DNA from 2 places in the Arthrobacter sp. STN4 genome. Region 1 is predicted to be linked to the other one. Evidence: riboswitches for the same ligand, from Rfam matches in the RefSeq annotation. Region 1 holds a riboswitch; the other holds the start of a gene.
What was found. A riboswitch is a leader RNA that binds a small molecule or an ion and turns the genes downstream of it on or off. The one in region 1 is predicted to bind thiamine pyrophosphate.
Positions count from the first base shown of each region.

Region 1 (7,114 bases):
GACCCGCCCAACACCGTCACCAAGGTGCGGGCACCGCGCCCCGCCGTCGAATCCTCCCAGAGTGCCTCCAACCGGGTGACGAGCCTGCGCGGTTCAACGCGCCTGGAAGCGAAGAAGCAGCGCCGCCGCGACTCCCGCGACTCAGGCCGCCGCCGCACCGTGATCACGGAAGCGGAGTTTCTGGCGCGCCGCGAATCCGTGGACCGTGTCATGGTGGTTCGCCAAAACGATGACCGGATCCAGATCGGCGTCCTGGAGGACGGTATCCTCGCCGAGCACTTCGTGTCCAAGACGCAGCAGGATTCACTCATCGGCAACGTTTACCTGGGCAGGGTCCAGAATGTGCTCCCGAGCATGGAAGCCGCCTTCGTGGACATCGGCCGCGGCCGCAATGCCGTCCTGTACGCGGGCGAGGTGGACTGGGATGCCGCCAAGCTCAACGGCCAGCCGCGCCGCATCGAGAACGCGCTGAAGTCCGGGGACTCCGTCCTGGTCCAGGTTTCCAAGGACCCGGTCGGTCACAAGGGTGCGCGCCTGACCAGCCAGGTCTCCCTCCCGGGCCGCTACCTGGTGTACGTGCCGGGCGGGTCCATGACCGGCATTTCCCGCAAGCTGCCCGACGTCGAACGCAACCGGCTCAAGCGCGTCCTGAAGGACCACCTGCCCGAAAATGCGGGCGTCATTGTGCGCACCGCGGCAGAGGGTGCCAGCGAGGAAGAGCTCACCAACGACATCAACCGGCTGCGCGCCCAGTGGGAGGGCATCAGCACCCGTGCCGCATCGTCCAAGACGCTCGCCCCCGAAATGCTCTACGCCGAGCCGGACCTCACCATCAAGGTGGTCCGCGACGTCTTCAACGAGGACTTCACGAAGCTGATCGTCTCCGGTGAGGAAGCCTGGGACACCATTGAGGCGTACGTGACGTACGTGGCCCCCGACCTGCTGGACCGCCTGGAAAAATGGACCAAGTCCGAGGACATCTTCGGTGCCCACCGCATCGACGAGCAAATCTCCAAGGCCCTTGAGCGCAAGGTGTTCCTGCCCTCCGGCGGCTCGCTGGTCATTGACCGCACCGAGGCCATGACCGTGGTGGACGTCAACACCGGAAAGTTCACCGGCTCCGGCGGCAACCTCGAGGAAACCGTCACCAAGAACAACCTTGAGGCGGCCGAGGAAGTGGTGCGCCAGCTGCGCCTGCGTGACATCGGCGGCATCATCGTCATCGACTTCATCGACATGGTGCTCGAATCCAACCGGGACCTGGTGCTCCGCCGCCTGGTCGAGTGCCTGGGACGCGACCGGACCAAGCACCAGGTGGCCGAGGTCACCAGCCTGGGACTGGTGCAGATGACGCGCAAGCGCATGGGCACCGGGCTGCTGGAAGTGTTCGGGGAGCTGTGCGAGGCCTGCGCCGGACGGGGCATGGTCACCCACGAGATCCCCGTGGAGCACCGCCGCGTCCACACGGTGGCTGCCGAGCAGCACCACCCGCAGCCGGGCCGGAGCGAGCACCGCGACGTCGAACGCACTGCCAACCGCTCCACGCGCAGCGAACGCAAGCGCAACCGCAACCGTTCCCAGCAGCACGAGGGTGACGGGCAGGAGGCGCACGAGCACCTTGAGGCCGCCGTCGTGGACCCGGCAGCCGAGGCCGAGCGGCAGCAAAAGGCCACCCAGGCACGTGCCGCGCTGGCCAGCATTGCCGCTGCGGCGGCCGCCGCGCACCACGAGCCCGCGCAGGACGGCCAGGCCGGGAACGGCAACGGCGCGCCCGCCCGCACCGAGCCGGGCCGTGCGGACGACGACGTCGCCGACGTCGAGGTGGAAACGCTGCCCACCAGCCTGGCGGAGACCGCGACGGTGACGCTCGGCGGTGAGGCCGTGGCGCTGCCCCGCGGCCACCACCCCGCCGGCGACGACCACCGTGCCGAGCAGGCGGCGGCGCTGGCCGGCCTGGCCCAGGCACTGGACCAGCTCGCCGGCCCGAAGGCCACGGATGGCGTTGCACCGGCGCCCGCCGCCGCTCCCACCGCCGCAGGGCCGGGCACCGGCACCGTCCGGGCCGCCGGCGACGCCGCGTCCGAGGGCCGGGACGGATCCCCGGAACGCTCGCGCTCCCGCCGCCCGCGCCGCAACCGCAGCGCCCGCAGCGCACAGGGCGGTGCGGACATGAGCGTTGAGACCTCGGCCGTCCCGGCCGGGCAGGGCGGCACGCCTCACACAAGCGGCCCGGCCCAGCCGGCCGCGCACACCGGGTCGGAGCGGACGGGTTCGGCGCAGGCTGAGACGGCGCAGGCCGGACCGGCGGCAGCGAAGGAAGCGGCCCCGATCATCATGCTCGGCGTCGGCGTGCCCGCTTCCGAGCTGTAGCGTCCCCGCCCAACTGGGTGTCAATAGTTACGGTTTTGTCAACCTTTTCCGGTTGCGATGCGGCAACTACTGGCACCCAGTTTTCGCTTAAGCGGAAGCAGGGGCGCTAATGTGGTGAGCGACACGGGGTGCCAGGCCACGAGGGCCGGCTGAGAACAAACCCGTTGAACCTGACCGGCCAGCACCGGCGAAGGGATGTCCGCTTGACCCACAACACCACGCCCCGGACCACCACGAACCCGCAGCCCGCCCCGAACCAGCCGGCCCCCGGTCCCGCACCGCGGCCGCCGCACGTGCTCAGCATCGCCGGCTCCGACCCCTCGGGCGGCGCCGGCATCCAGGCGGACATCAAGTCCATCTCGGCCCACGGCGGCTACGCCATGGCTGCCATTACGGCCCTGACGGCCCAGAACACGCAGGGTGTCCAGGGCGTCCACGTCCCGGCTGCGGATTTTCTCCGGCAGCAGCTGGACAGCCTCTCCGCGGACATCACCATTGACGCGGTCAAGATCGGCATGCTGGCCAACGCCGAGGTGATGGACACGGTGGGGGAGTGGCTGGCGGAAACCCGGCCGCCCGTCGTCGTGCTTGACCCGGTGATGGTGGCGACCAGCGGGGATGCGCTGGTGGACGGGGACGCGCGCAAGTCCCTGCTCCGGCTGTTGCATCAGGCCCACCTGGCCACGCCCAACCTGGCCGAACTGGCAGTCCTGTGCGGGGAGCCCGAGGCTGCCAGCTGGGACGCGGCGCTGCAGCAGGGCAAGGCCCTGGCCGCGGTCCACGGGACAGCCGTGCTGGTCAAGGGCGGGCACCTGGAAGGTGACCAGTGCCCCGATGCGCTGGTGGGACCGGACGGCTCGGTGGAAATCTTTGCCGGCCCGCGCGTGGACACCGACAACACGCATGGCACCGGCTGCTCGCTGTCCGCGGCGCTGGCCACCCTGCAGGTGCAGACCGGCAGCTGGGCCGAAAGCATGCGCCGCGCCAAGGACTGGCTGACCGGCTGCCTGCAGGCGTCCGGGGTCCTCGACATCGGGCACGGGCACGGACCGCTCAACCACTTCCACGAACTGTGGGCCCTGCAGGCTCCGGCCGCCGGCGAATTCACCCGGTCGCTGTGGGCGCAGATCGCACCGGAGCGCGAGGCCATCTTTGCGTTGGACTTCATCCGCGAGCTGGCCTCGGGCGGGCTCGACGAGCGGCACTTTGCCTATTACCTGGCCCAGGACGCGCAGTACCTCAACGCCTACTCGCGCGTGCTGTCCCGCGCCAGCGCCCTCGCCCCCACTGAGGACGAGCAGCGTTTTTGGGCCGCCGGCGCGCAGAACTGCCTGGTCGTGGAACTGGCGCTGCACCGGGAATGGCTCAGCCGCCACCCCGTGGAGGTGGCCCGGGGCCCCGTAACCAAGCACTATGTGGACCACCTGTCGGCGGTGGCGTTCTCGGGCAGCTACGCCGAGCTGGCCGCCGCCGTGCTGCCCTGCTACTGGCTGTATGCGGAAGTGGGCCGCGTGCTCCACGCCGGCTACCTGCGGGACCGCACGCTGGCGGACGACGCCGGCACGGGCGCAGGTGCCCACCCCTACGGTGAGTGGCTGGAGACCTACGCGGATGAGGCCTTCGCGGAGGCCACGGCGCGGGCCGTCGCCATCGTCGACGCGGCCGCCGTGCGCGGATCTGCCCTGGAGCGGGAGCGCATGCGCGAGGCCTTCGTGCATTCGGCACGGTACGAGGTTGACTTTTTTGATGCACCCCGCCGCCATGCCTGAACGGGCCCGCCGCCAGGCGCGCGGCAGGGCCCCCGCCGAGGTGGGCGTGATGAACGCCACGGGGCCGCCGCGGATTAAAGCGGCGCGCCACGCCCGCCAAGAGGCCGTTCCACGCCGCCCGTCCGCTAAGGTGGTGGTGCACGGTTCCGTTGAACGGACGGGGCGGACGGGCAGCAGCCCGGCTGCCTGCGCGCCGGTATGCGGAACCAGTCTCATTTGCGGCCGGGCCAGGAATTAGCGTATTCTTGTTCTTCGGTGCTTACGCCAACACTTAGGGCAACCACTCCATGGTCGAACTCCATTGAGGTCCACGGCGTTGAGGCACATTAATTCTTTGTAATAAACGTCGAGAGAAGTGAGTTCCCCAGTGGTGTACGCGATTGTCCGCGCAGGCGGCCGTCAAGAAAAGGTTTCCGTCGGAGACTACGTGACCATGAACCGCGTCCCCGGTGGAGTCGGCAGCACACTTGAGCTGCCCGCTTTGCTTCTGGTTGATGGTGAGAAGCTCACCACCGCCGCAAAGGACCTGGCAAATGTGAAGGTTACGGCTGAGAAGCTGGAGGATCTTCGCGGACCGAAGATCGTCATCCAGAAGTACAAGAACAAGACCGGCTACAAGAAGCGCCAGGGCCACCGTCAGGAACTGTCCAAGGTCAAGATCACCTCGATCGCGTAATTACCCTACGCAAGCGAAACAGATCCTCTTCAGCAGTCTTTTAGTCAAAAGGTAGGCATTTCAAATGGCACATAAAAAGGGCGCGAGCTCCACTCGCAACGGTCGTGATTCCAACGCTCAGTTCCTCGGCGTGAAGCGCTTCGGCGGCCAGGTCGTCAAGGCCGGCGAGATCATCGTCCGCCAGCGCGGCACCCACTTCCACCCCGGCGCGGGCGTGGGCATCGGCAAGGACGACACCCTGTTCGCCCTGGACGCCGGCGCAGTCGAGTTCGGCCAGCGCCGCGGCCGCCGCGTCGTGAACATCGTCGCAGCCACGGTCTAACACCAAGGCATTTACCAGTGGAGCGGGCCGGCCGGCCCCCTCCACTGTGTTTTTAACAGGCGGCGTTTTTAACAGGCAGAGTTTTTAACAGGCAGCGTGTGACACGCTGCCTGGCGCGTGTGGCAGCCAGCGCCCAACGCGGCCTGCCGGCGTCGGCGCCGCCAAAGAGGCGCAGACTAGAATGTAACTGCGCAACGGCAGTACTAATCAAGGAGATCCCATTGGCCAGCTTTGTTGACCGGGTTGTTTTGCATGTATCCGGCGGGGCAGGCGGCCATGGCTGCGTCTCTGTCAAACGCGAGAAGTTCAAGCCGCTGGGCGGGCCCGACGGCGGCAAGGGCGGGGACGGCGGGGACGTCATCCTGCGCGTGAGCGCCCAGACCACCACCCTGCTGGACTACCACCACGCCCCCCACCGCAATGCCGGCAACGGGGGCCCGGGCATGGGCGATTGGCGCGACGGCAGGATTGGCGAGACCCTCGTCCTCGACGTGCCGGACGGCACCGTGGTCAAGGACAAGGCCGGAACGGTCCTGGCCGACCTCGTGGGCGTCGGCACCGAGTACATTGCCGCGGCCGGCGGGCAGGGCGGGCTGGGCAATGCGGCCCTGTCCTCCCAGAAGCGCAAGGCCCCCGGCTTCGCCCTGCTCGGCGTGGAGGGGGACCAGCGGGACATCGTCCTGGAACTGAAGTCCATCGCCGACATCGCCCTGGTCGGCTTTCCCTCGGCCGGAAAGTCCAGCCTGATCGCCGCCATGTCCGCCGCACGGCCCAAGATTGCCGACTACCCCTTCACCACCTTGGTGCCCAACCTCGGCGTGGTCCAGTCCGGTGACGTCCGCTTCACCATCGCCGACGTCCCGGGGCTGATCGAGGGCGCCAGCGAAGGCAAGGGCCTGGGCCACAACTTCCTGCGCCACGTGGAACGCTGCGCCGCCCTGGTCCATGTCCTGGACTGTGCCGCGCTGGAACCGGACCGCGACCCCATCTCCGACCTGGCCGTCATCGAGGCGGAACTTGACCGCTACGCCGTGGACATGGGCTTTGCCGGCCCCGACGGCGAGGTGGTGCCACTGAACGCCAGGCCGCGCCTGGTGGCGTTGAACAAGGTGGACGCCCCGGACGGGCGCGACATGGCCGAGTTCGTCAAGGGCGACCTGGAAGCCCGCGGATACCGCGTGTTCGAGGTGTCCGCGGCCAGCCACGAGGGCCTGCGCCAGCTCGGCTTTGCCATGGCCGAGATTGTCCAGGAAGCCCGCGACGCCGTGGCCGCCGCCCCCGTCAAGGCCACCCCCGTTGTGCTGCGGCCGCGCGCCGTGAACGCCACCCCGTTCACGATCCGCCGTGAAGAAAAGAACCTGGAGCCGCTGTTCCGGGTCATCGGCGAAAAGCCCGAACGCTGGGTCCGCCAGACCGACTTCCAAAATGAGGAGGCCATCGGCTACCTCGCCGACCGCCTGGCCAAGGCAGGGGTGGAAACAGGCCTGTTCAAGGCCGGTGCCACGCCCGGTGACACCGTGGTCATCGGCGAGGACGACGGCATGATCTTTGACTGGGAACCGACCATGATGGGAGGTGCCGAGCACCTGGCCGCGCCCCGCGGCACCGACCTGCGCCTGCTGGACCTGGGCGACCGGCCCACCCGCGCCCAAAAGCGTGAAGAGCAGCAGGAACGCCGCGACGCCAAGGCCGCCGCCCGTGCCGAGCTCGAAGCCGAGCGCAAGGCCGGCATCTGGACCGAATCGACTAACCGCAAGCACGCCAGGGACGCCGTCATCCAATCCGACCTTGACGCCAACGGCGGTGCATCGGACGACGATGAGCTCTAGCGGGCTGGCCGCACGGGCCGACGCCGGCACCCGCCGGGCGATCGCCTCCGCGGCAAGGATTGTGGTCAAGGTGGGTTCCTCGTCGCTCACGTCCGTGGCCGGCGGCATCTCCGAGGTGGCGCTGAAAAACCTGGTCGACGTGCTGGCG
Region 1 is NZ_JAKZGX010000007.1:44,643-51,756, reverse strand. It holds gene MMF96_RS07375 (Rne/Rng family ribonuclease) at 1-2,370, shown strand, start outside; TPP riboswitch at 2,485-2,583, shown strand; gene MMF96_RS07370 (bifunctional hydroxymethylpyrimidine kinase/phosphomethylpyrimidine kinase) at 2,574-4,139, shown strand; gene rplU (50S ribosomal protein L21) at 4,507-4,815, shown strand; gene rpmA (50S ribosomal protein L27) at 4,880-5,137, shown strand; gene obgE (GTPase ObgE) at 5,359-6,966, shown strand; gene proB (glutamate 5-kinase) at 6,956-7,114, shown strand, end outside.

Region 2 (7,114 bases), on a different contig from region 1:
ACATCCAGGACGACCGTGAGGACCGCCGCGTCGCAGCGCAGGACGCCTTCGACGCCGAGGAAGACTCCGAGATTGCCGTGGAGGTCTCCGACTTCCATGAAAACCACCAGCCCGCGGCCAGCCGCGAGATGATCCGGAAAGTGACCTTGAAAACTACGGCACGGAAGAATGCGGCAACCGGCATGGAAGGCCCGCGCGAGGGACCGGACGCGGGGGCCGGCGCATGAGCATCGCATCCCTGGCCCCGCTCGCCGTCGCCCTGCCCATGCTCGGTGCGGCCCTGGCCTTTGTGCTCATCCGCCACCCCCGGGCGCAGCGCCGCGTCAGCCTGGGCATCCTGGCGGTGACGCTCGGCCTGGAAGTGCTGGTGCTTGCCGTGGTCTGGACCTCCGGCCCCGTCGCGGTGCATCTCGGCGGCTGGGCGCCGCCCTTCGGCATCGTCATGGTGGCGGACCAGTTTTCCTCGCTGCTGCTGGTGGTTTCCTCCGCGGTCAGCCTTGCCGTGCTGGCCTATGCCTCCGGGCAGGGCGCGGCGGACGGTGAGGAAAGCGGGCCCGTCTCCGTTTTCCACCCGACCTACCTGATCCTCGTCGCCGGTGTGTCGAACGCCTTCCTGGCCGGGGACCTGTTTAACCTCTACGTGGGTTTTGAGATTCTGCTGACCGCCAGCTATGTGCTCATGACGTTGGGCGGGACGGGCTCACGCATCCGCGCCGGCATCACCTACGTGGTGGTCAGCGTGGTCTCCTCACTGCTGTTCCTGATTGCCATCGCGATGGTTTACGGGGCCACCGGAACCGTGACGCTGGCGGACCTGGCCGTGAAGCTGGGCCAGCTGGATCCCGGCACCCAGCACTTGCTGCATGTGCTGCTCCTGGTGGCCTTCGGCATCAAGGCCGCCGTGTTCCCCCTGTCTTTCTGGCTGCCGGACTCCTACCCGACGGCGCCGGCCCCCGTGACGGCGGTGTTCGCCGGGCTCCTGACCAAGGTGGGCGTCTATGCCATCATCCGCACCGAAACGCTGCTGTTTCCCACCGACCATTTCAATGCCGTGCTGCTCTGGGTGGCGCTGCTGACGATGATCGTGGGCATCCTGGGCGCCCTGGCCCAGACCGACATCAAGCGCCTGCTGTCCTTCACCCTGGTGAGCCACATCGGGTACATGATCTTCGGCGTCGGGCTCTCCTCGGTGCTGGGCCTGGCCGCGACCATCTTCTACGTCATCCACCACATCACCATCCAGACCAGCCTGTTCATGGTCACCGGCCTGGTGGAGCGGCGCGGCGGGACGTCCGCCATCGCGCGGCTGGGCGGGCTGGCCAAACTCTCACCCGTCCTGGCCGTGCTGTACTTCATCCCCGCCATGAACCTGGCCGGCATCCCCCCGTTCTCCGGCTTCCTGGGCAAGCTGGGCCTGCTGCAGGCCGGCGTGGCGGACGGCTCGCCGCTGGCGTACACGCTGGTGGTAGGCGGCGTTGTGGCCAGCCTGCTGACCCTGCTGGTCATGGCCCGCGTGTGGAACCGGGTGTTTTGGCGCAGCACCGCCGACGCCGAGGAACCTGACCCCGTGCTCCTGGCCACCGCGCCGGATGCCGCCGGCGGACGCAGCATGCGCGCGCTGCGCACCAGCCTGCACGTGGACGCCGTGGAAGGCCGCTTCTCCGGTGACAACGAGATTCCCATCCTGCCCAAGATGATGGTCCACTCCACCCTGGGGCTGGTGGCGCTGGGCGTGGCCCTGAGTGTCTTTGCCGGACCCCTGTTTGCCCTCAGCCAACACGCGGCGGAGGGCATGGTGGCCCGCACTCCCTACATCCAGGCAGTGCTGGGCACCGGGACGGTGCAGCCATGAGCCGGCCGGCCGCGGGGGGAAAATGGCACCGCTTCTGGCAGAAGCTGCCGCTGCTGGTGTGGCTGGTGGTGGTGTGGGGCGCCCTCTGGCAAAACTTCAGCCCCGGCAACCTGCTCTTTGGGCTGGCGATAGCCTGGGGCGTGTCCCGGGCGCTGTACCTGCCGCCGGTGGAGCTGAGCGGGCGCTTCAACCTGCCCCGGGCCCTGTGGTTTGCGTTGTGGTTCCTCAAGGAAATCATCGTGGCCAGCTGCCAGGTTTTTCTGTGGGCGGTGGCCAAGGGGCCCCGGATCCGCAATGCCGTGGTGGCCGTGCCCCTGCGCAGCCGTTCCGACCTGGTCATGACGGCCGTGGGGCACGTGCTCTCGCTGATACCCGGCTCGCTCGTGGTGGAGGTGGACCGCGGCACCTCCACCTTGTACGTGCATGCGATGAACGCGCCTACACCGGACAGCGTGGAGAAGGTGCGCACGGGCATCCAGGACATCGAGGTAAAAATCATCCGCATCATGGGCAGCCGGCAGGAACTCGCCGCCCTCTCCGAAGAGGCGCGGACCCCTGGCCGCCCGGCCCAGGGAACACCGCCCAAGGAGGCACAGTGACAGGCTTGCACATTGTGGTGGTGATTGCCGCCGTCGTACTTTCCCTGGCAGCGGCCGGGACCATCTACCGCATCGCGGCGGGGCCCTCGCTGCTGGACCGCGTGATAGCCGCCGACGTCCTGCTGGCGATCTTTGGGGCGGGCCTGGCGATGGAGATGGCCGTGAACCGGGACACGGGGAACCTGGTGCTGCTGGTGGTGATCAGCGTGATCGGCTTCATCGGCTCCGTCACGGTGGCCAGGTTCGTGGCGCACCGGAAGGGGGAGGCGTGAGCATCCTTGACGTGCTGACCGCCATCTGCCTGCTGGGCGGGGCGCTGATGAGCCTGGCCGCGGCGATCGGGCTGTTGAGATTCCCGGACTTGATGAGCCGCATGCACGCCGCGACCAAGCCGCAGGTGCTGGGCCTGTTTTTGATGCTGGCCGCCGTGGGCCTGCAAATGCGGGCCTGGGCCCTGGTGCCGCTGCTTCTTGTGGCGTGGCTGTTCCAACTGCTCACGGTCCCGGTGTCCGCGCACATGGTGGGCCGTGCCGGGTACCGCACCAAGCACCGGCGCCCGGAACTGCTCAGCACGGACGAGCTCAACGACGTGGTGGCCGCCGTCGTGGACGACCGGGACGAAGAGTAGCGCCGCGGCTGCCAACCGTTCGGGCTAGACCTCTTCGGGGTGCTTGTTGAACCGGGCGATGGCCTTTTGCGTGGTGCGCCCGGCAATGACCTGGATGATGGCGGCCACGGCGGAGGACACCAGGGCGAAGGCCAGGGCCGAGCGCAGGCTGTTTTCCAGGTCGGCGCCGTCCTTGGGCGGCTTGTTGCCGGTGCCCTTCTCCCAGGCGACGTCCACGATCTTGCCGGCGGCAAACCCGGCGGCCAGGCTCACGCCCGTGCCCAGCAGCTTGAAGACGATATTCACAATGACTCTCCTTGGTGTGCGGCGGGCTTGATGCGCTGTGAAAGTTCCCTGCCAGCCTAACGGGTCAGCGGGCCGGGGCAAGCAGGATGCGGCGGTACTTGGACGGAATTCCCTGACCACTTGTCGACAAGCCTCCCGCCCGGGTGCACCATGGGAAGTGCGTGTTCGCGGGCTGTCAGTTGTCCTTGACGGCGCTGCGGGTGCGCCGGGCAGTGGCAGCACAATGCCCCATCATCAACGCCCCGCCCGCCATGGCGGGCGGCGCGCATTGGACCCGGAGCTCAGGGGGTTCCATGCGCATCCGGTCCCGCCGGCATGCCGGCCGGACAGAGCGGGCCCCCTTGAGGGAGGGACCATCTCGCGCGGCCGCCTGGCCAGGGGGCCGCAGCTTTCGAGAAGGGAACGACCCATGAGGCGTCGTTTGGAAAATCTTCGCTTGAACCATCTTTCTTCGCGCAAGGTGCCGGTGCTGGTTGCCGCACTCTTGGCGCTGCTGGTGCCGCTGGCACTTTCGGGCCCGGCAGTCGCCGACCCCGGCGCAGGCGGGCAGGGCCCGCACACCTGGACAGTCCTGGCTGGAAATGAGTCACCGGACCAGGCCATCCAGAGCATGGCGTTTTTGCCCACCGACGTCTATGTCGACGCGGGGGACACCGTCACCTGGCAGGCGAACTCGGCCGAGCCGCACACCGTCACCTTCCTGCCGCCCGGCGCGCCGTTGATGGCCTTCAACCCCGGCGACCCGACGCAGCTGTTCCCCATTGGCGGCAGCACCTACGACGGGGCGTCCTACTACAACTCGGGCATCCTGACCAACGTGTCCGACAGCGGCTTTCCTGCCGTGGCGAGCTACAGCCTGCAGTTCCCCGCAGCCGGCGACTTCACGTACTACTGCCTGGTGCACGGGGCCATGATGAAGGGCACCGTCCACGTGGCGGCGGCCGGCACGCCATACCCCTACACGCAAAACGACTACAACAGGCAGAGCCGGCAGCAGGCACAAGGGATCCTGCTGGACGGGCGCATGCTCTGGAATGCAACGGCAGCGCAGGCTGATTCGCACCACGTCTACGTCGGCGCCGACGACGGGGTGGCCATGGTGATGCGCTACATCCAGCCCACGGTGCGCATCCATGTGGGCGAAACGGTCACGTTCATCAACAACGGCATGGCGGCCCCGCACACGGTCACCTTTGGGACGGAGCCGGCGGACTTCAACATGCCCGTGGGCAATCCTGCGGCGTTTGCCGGTGGGGACCTGAATTCCGGGCTCATGCTCCCGGGATCCACGTTCACCGTCACCTTCACGAAGGCAGGGACCTTCAGCTACATCTGTGCCCTGCATGACTACATGGGCATGGTGGGCACGGTGGTGGTGGGGTAACGCCGGAACCCAGCCCAGCCAGGCACGACGGCGGGAGGCCGGCCACCCGGGCCGGCCTCCCGCCGTCGTGCGCCAGGAACGTTGGCCGCGGCACGCCGCCGCGGGTAGACTGAAGCCGCAATTCAACACGACAGGGGAGCGTCCCGTCCCGGATCCCGGAACAGGGCGCTGAGAGTGCGGTCCGCCGCAGACCCTCGAACCTGCTCCGGCTAGTACCGGCGAAGGGAGTCGAGTTCTCTTCGGTGCGCGGAGATACCGCCGCACCGCCCCTCCTGCAAAGGAGGAAACATGAGCGAGTCAGTCGCGGGCAATTCCGCAAACCCCAAGGCAGCACCCAAAACCACGTGGCGCGTGGTGGACATCGTGGTGGCCGCCGTCCTGTCCGTCGCCGTGGGCGTCATCTTCTGGCTGTGGTCTGCCGCCTACGGCGTGATCGCGGCTGCCACCGCCGCATTCCCGCCTCTCGGCGGACTCTACGGCGGCGGCTGGCTGATCGCCGGCGTCATCGGCGGCCTGGTGATCCGCAAACCCGGCGCGGCGTTGTTCTGCGAAATCGTGGCGGCCATTGTGGAGGCGCTGCTGGGCAGTTCCTTTGGCTTCACCGTCCTGCTCTCCGGCCTGGTCCAGGGCATCGGCGCGGAGCTCATTTTCGCCGTGGTCCGCTACCGACGCTTTTCGCTGCCGGTGGCGCTGCTGGCCGGCGCCCTGTCCGGTGTGGCGATGGGCATCAACGACTCCCTGGTCTGGAACGTGGAGTGGGCGTTTGTCTGGAAGCTGGTCTACACCGTCTTCGGTGCCATCTCCGGCGCCGTCATCGCCGGGCTGCTGTCCTGGCTCGCCGTCCGCGGGCTGGCACGCACAGGTGTCCTGGCCAACCTGACCTCCCGCGGCGCCGCCACCGAACCGGTGGTGTAGCCGTGGGGGCAACGGCCCCGGCCGGCGGTCCGGGCCGGGCCGCCGGGCTTGGCGTGGCACCCGCCCGGATCAGCGCCAAGGGGTGGGGCTGGCAGCATTCGGGCCGCGCCGCCAAGGCCGTCCACGACCTCGACCTGGAGATCGCGCCGGGCGAACGCGTGCTGCTGCTGGGGCCTTCGGGCGCCGGAAAGTCCACGCTGCTGCACGCGCTCGCCGGCGTGCTTGGCGTCGATGAGGACGCGGACGAGTTTGGGTCCCTGCTGATCGACGGCGCACCCGTGGCGGAGTCTCGCGGACGCACCGGCCTGATGCAGCAGGACCCCGATTCCCAGGTGGTGCTCTCCCGCATCGGCGACGACGTGGCCTTTGGTGCCGAAAACCTGGCCGTGCCGCGGGAGGAGATCTGGCGCCGCGTGCCCGCGGCGCTCGAGGCCGTGGGCCTTCGGCTGCCGTTGGACCACCCGAGCTCCGCGCTGTCCGGTGGCCAAAAGCAGCGCCTCGGACTGGCCGGCATGCTGGCCATGCGCCCCGGCCTGCTGCTCCTGGACGAGCCCACGGCAAACCTGGACCCGGCCGGGGTGGTGGACGTGCGCGACGCCGTCCGGAACAGCCTGGATGAAACCGGCGCCACCCTGGTGGTGGTGGAACACCGCGTGTCCGTGTGGCTCGACGTCGTGGACCGGATCGTGGTGCTGGCTCCCGAAGCGGCGGGGGAGCCCGGCGGCGTGCTGCTGGACGGCCCGCCCGCCGCGGTCCTGGCCCAGGCGGCGGGCATGCTGTCCGCCGCGGGCGTGTGGGTGCCCGGGCACGTGCCCGCCGTCCGTCCGCGCACCGGCTTTCCCCCGCACGACGACAGCACGGACCTTTTGCTTGCGGCGGAGTCCCTGGCGGTGTCCCGGGCCAAGGGCCGCCGGCGGCACCCGGCCGTGCCGGCCGCCGTGGTGCCGTCCGTGCGGATTTCCGCCGGGCGGGCGCTCAGCGTGACGGGGCCCAATGGGGCCGGGAAATCCACGTTGGCACTGACCCTTGCCGGGCTGCTGCCTGCGGCGGGCGGACGGCTCGAAGCCCTTGAGCCGCTGGCGCGGGGCGCCGGCAGCGCGCCGCTGAAGTGGCGCGGCCGGGAGCTGATCAGCCGGATCGGCACCGTGTTCCAGGAACCGGAGCACCAGTTTGTGACGGGCAGCGTGCGCGAGGAACTGCTGTTCGCCCCACGGCTGCTGGGACACGGCGAAGACGGCGTGGACGGCCTGCTGGAGCGGCTGCGGCTGGCCCACGTGGCGGGCGCCAACCCCTTCACCCTCTCCGGCGGCGAAAAGCGCAGGCTGTCCGTGGCCACGGTGCTGGCCGCCAGCCCGCAGGTGCTGGTCCTGGACGAGCCCACCTTTGGGCAGGACGCCAACACCTGGGCGGAGCTGGCCTCGCTGCTGACCGAACTGCTCGACGCGGGCACG
Region 2 is NZ_JAKZGX010000015.1:21,697-28,810, forward strand. It holds gene MMF96_RS11990 (Na(+)/H(+) antiporter subunit C) at 1-227, shown strand, start outside; gene MMF96_RS11995 (Na+/H+ antiporter subunit D) at 224-1,852, shown strand; gene MMF96_RS12000 (Na+/H+ antiporter subunit E) at 1,849-2,451, shown strand; gene MMF96_RS12005 (monovalent cation/H+ antiporter complex subunit F) at 2,457-2,723, shown strand; gene mnhG (monovalent cation/H(+) antiporter subunit G) at 2,720-3,079, shown strand; gene MMF96_RS12015 (DUF4235 domain-containing protein) at 3,104-3,364, opposite strand; gene MMF96_RS12020 (plastocyanin/azurin family copper-binding protein) at 3,801-4,748, shown strand; TPP riboswitch at 4,871-4,992, shown strand; gene MMF96_RS12025 (ECF transporter S component) at 5,037-5,663, shown strand; gene MMF96_RS12030 (ATP-binding cassette domain-containing protein) at 5,666-7,114, shown strand, end outside.
Region 2: it holds a riboswitch for thiamine pyrophosphate, as region 1 does, so the genes downstream of both, MMF96_RS12025 (ECF transporter S component) here and MMF96_RS07370 (bifunctional hydroxymethylpyrimidine kinase/phosphomethylpyrimidine kinase) in region 1, are expected to answer to the same signal.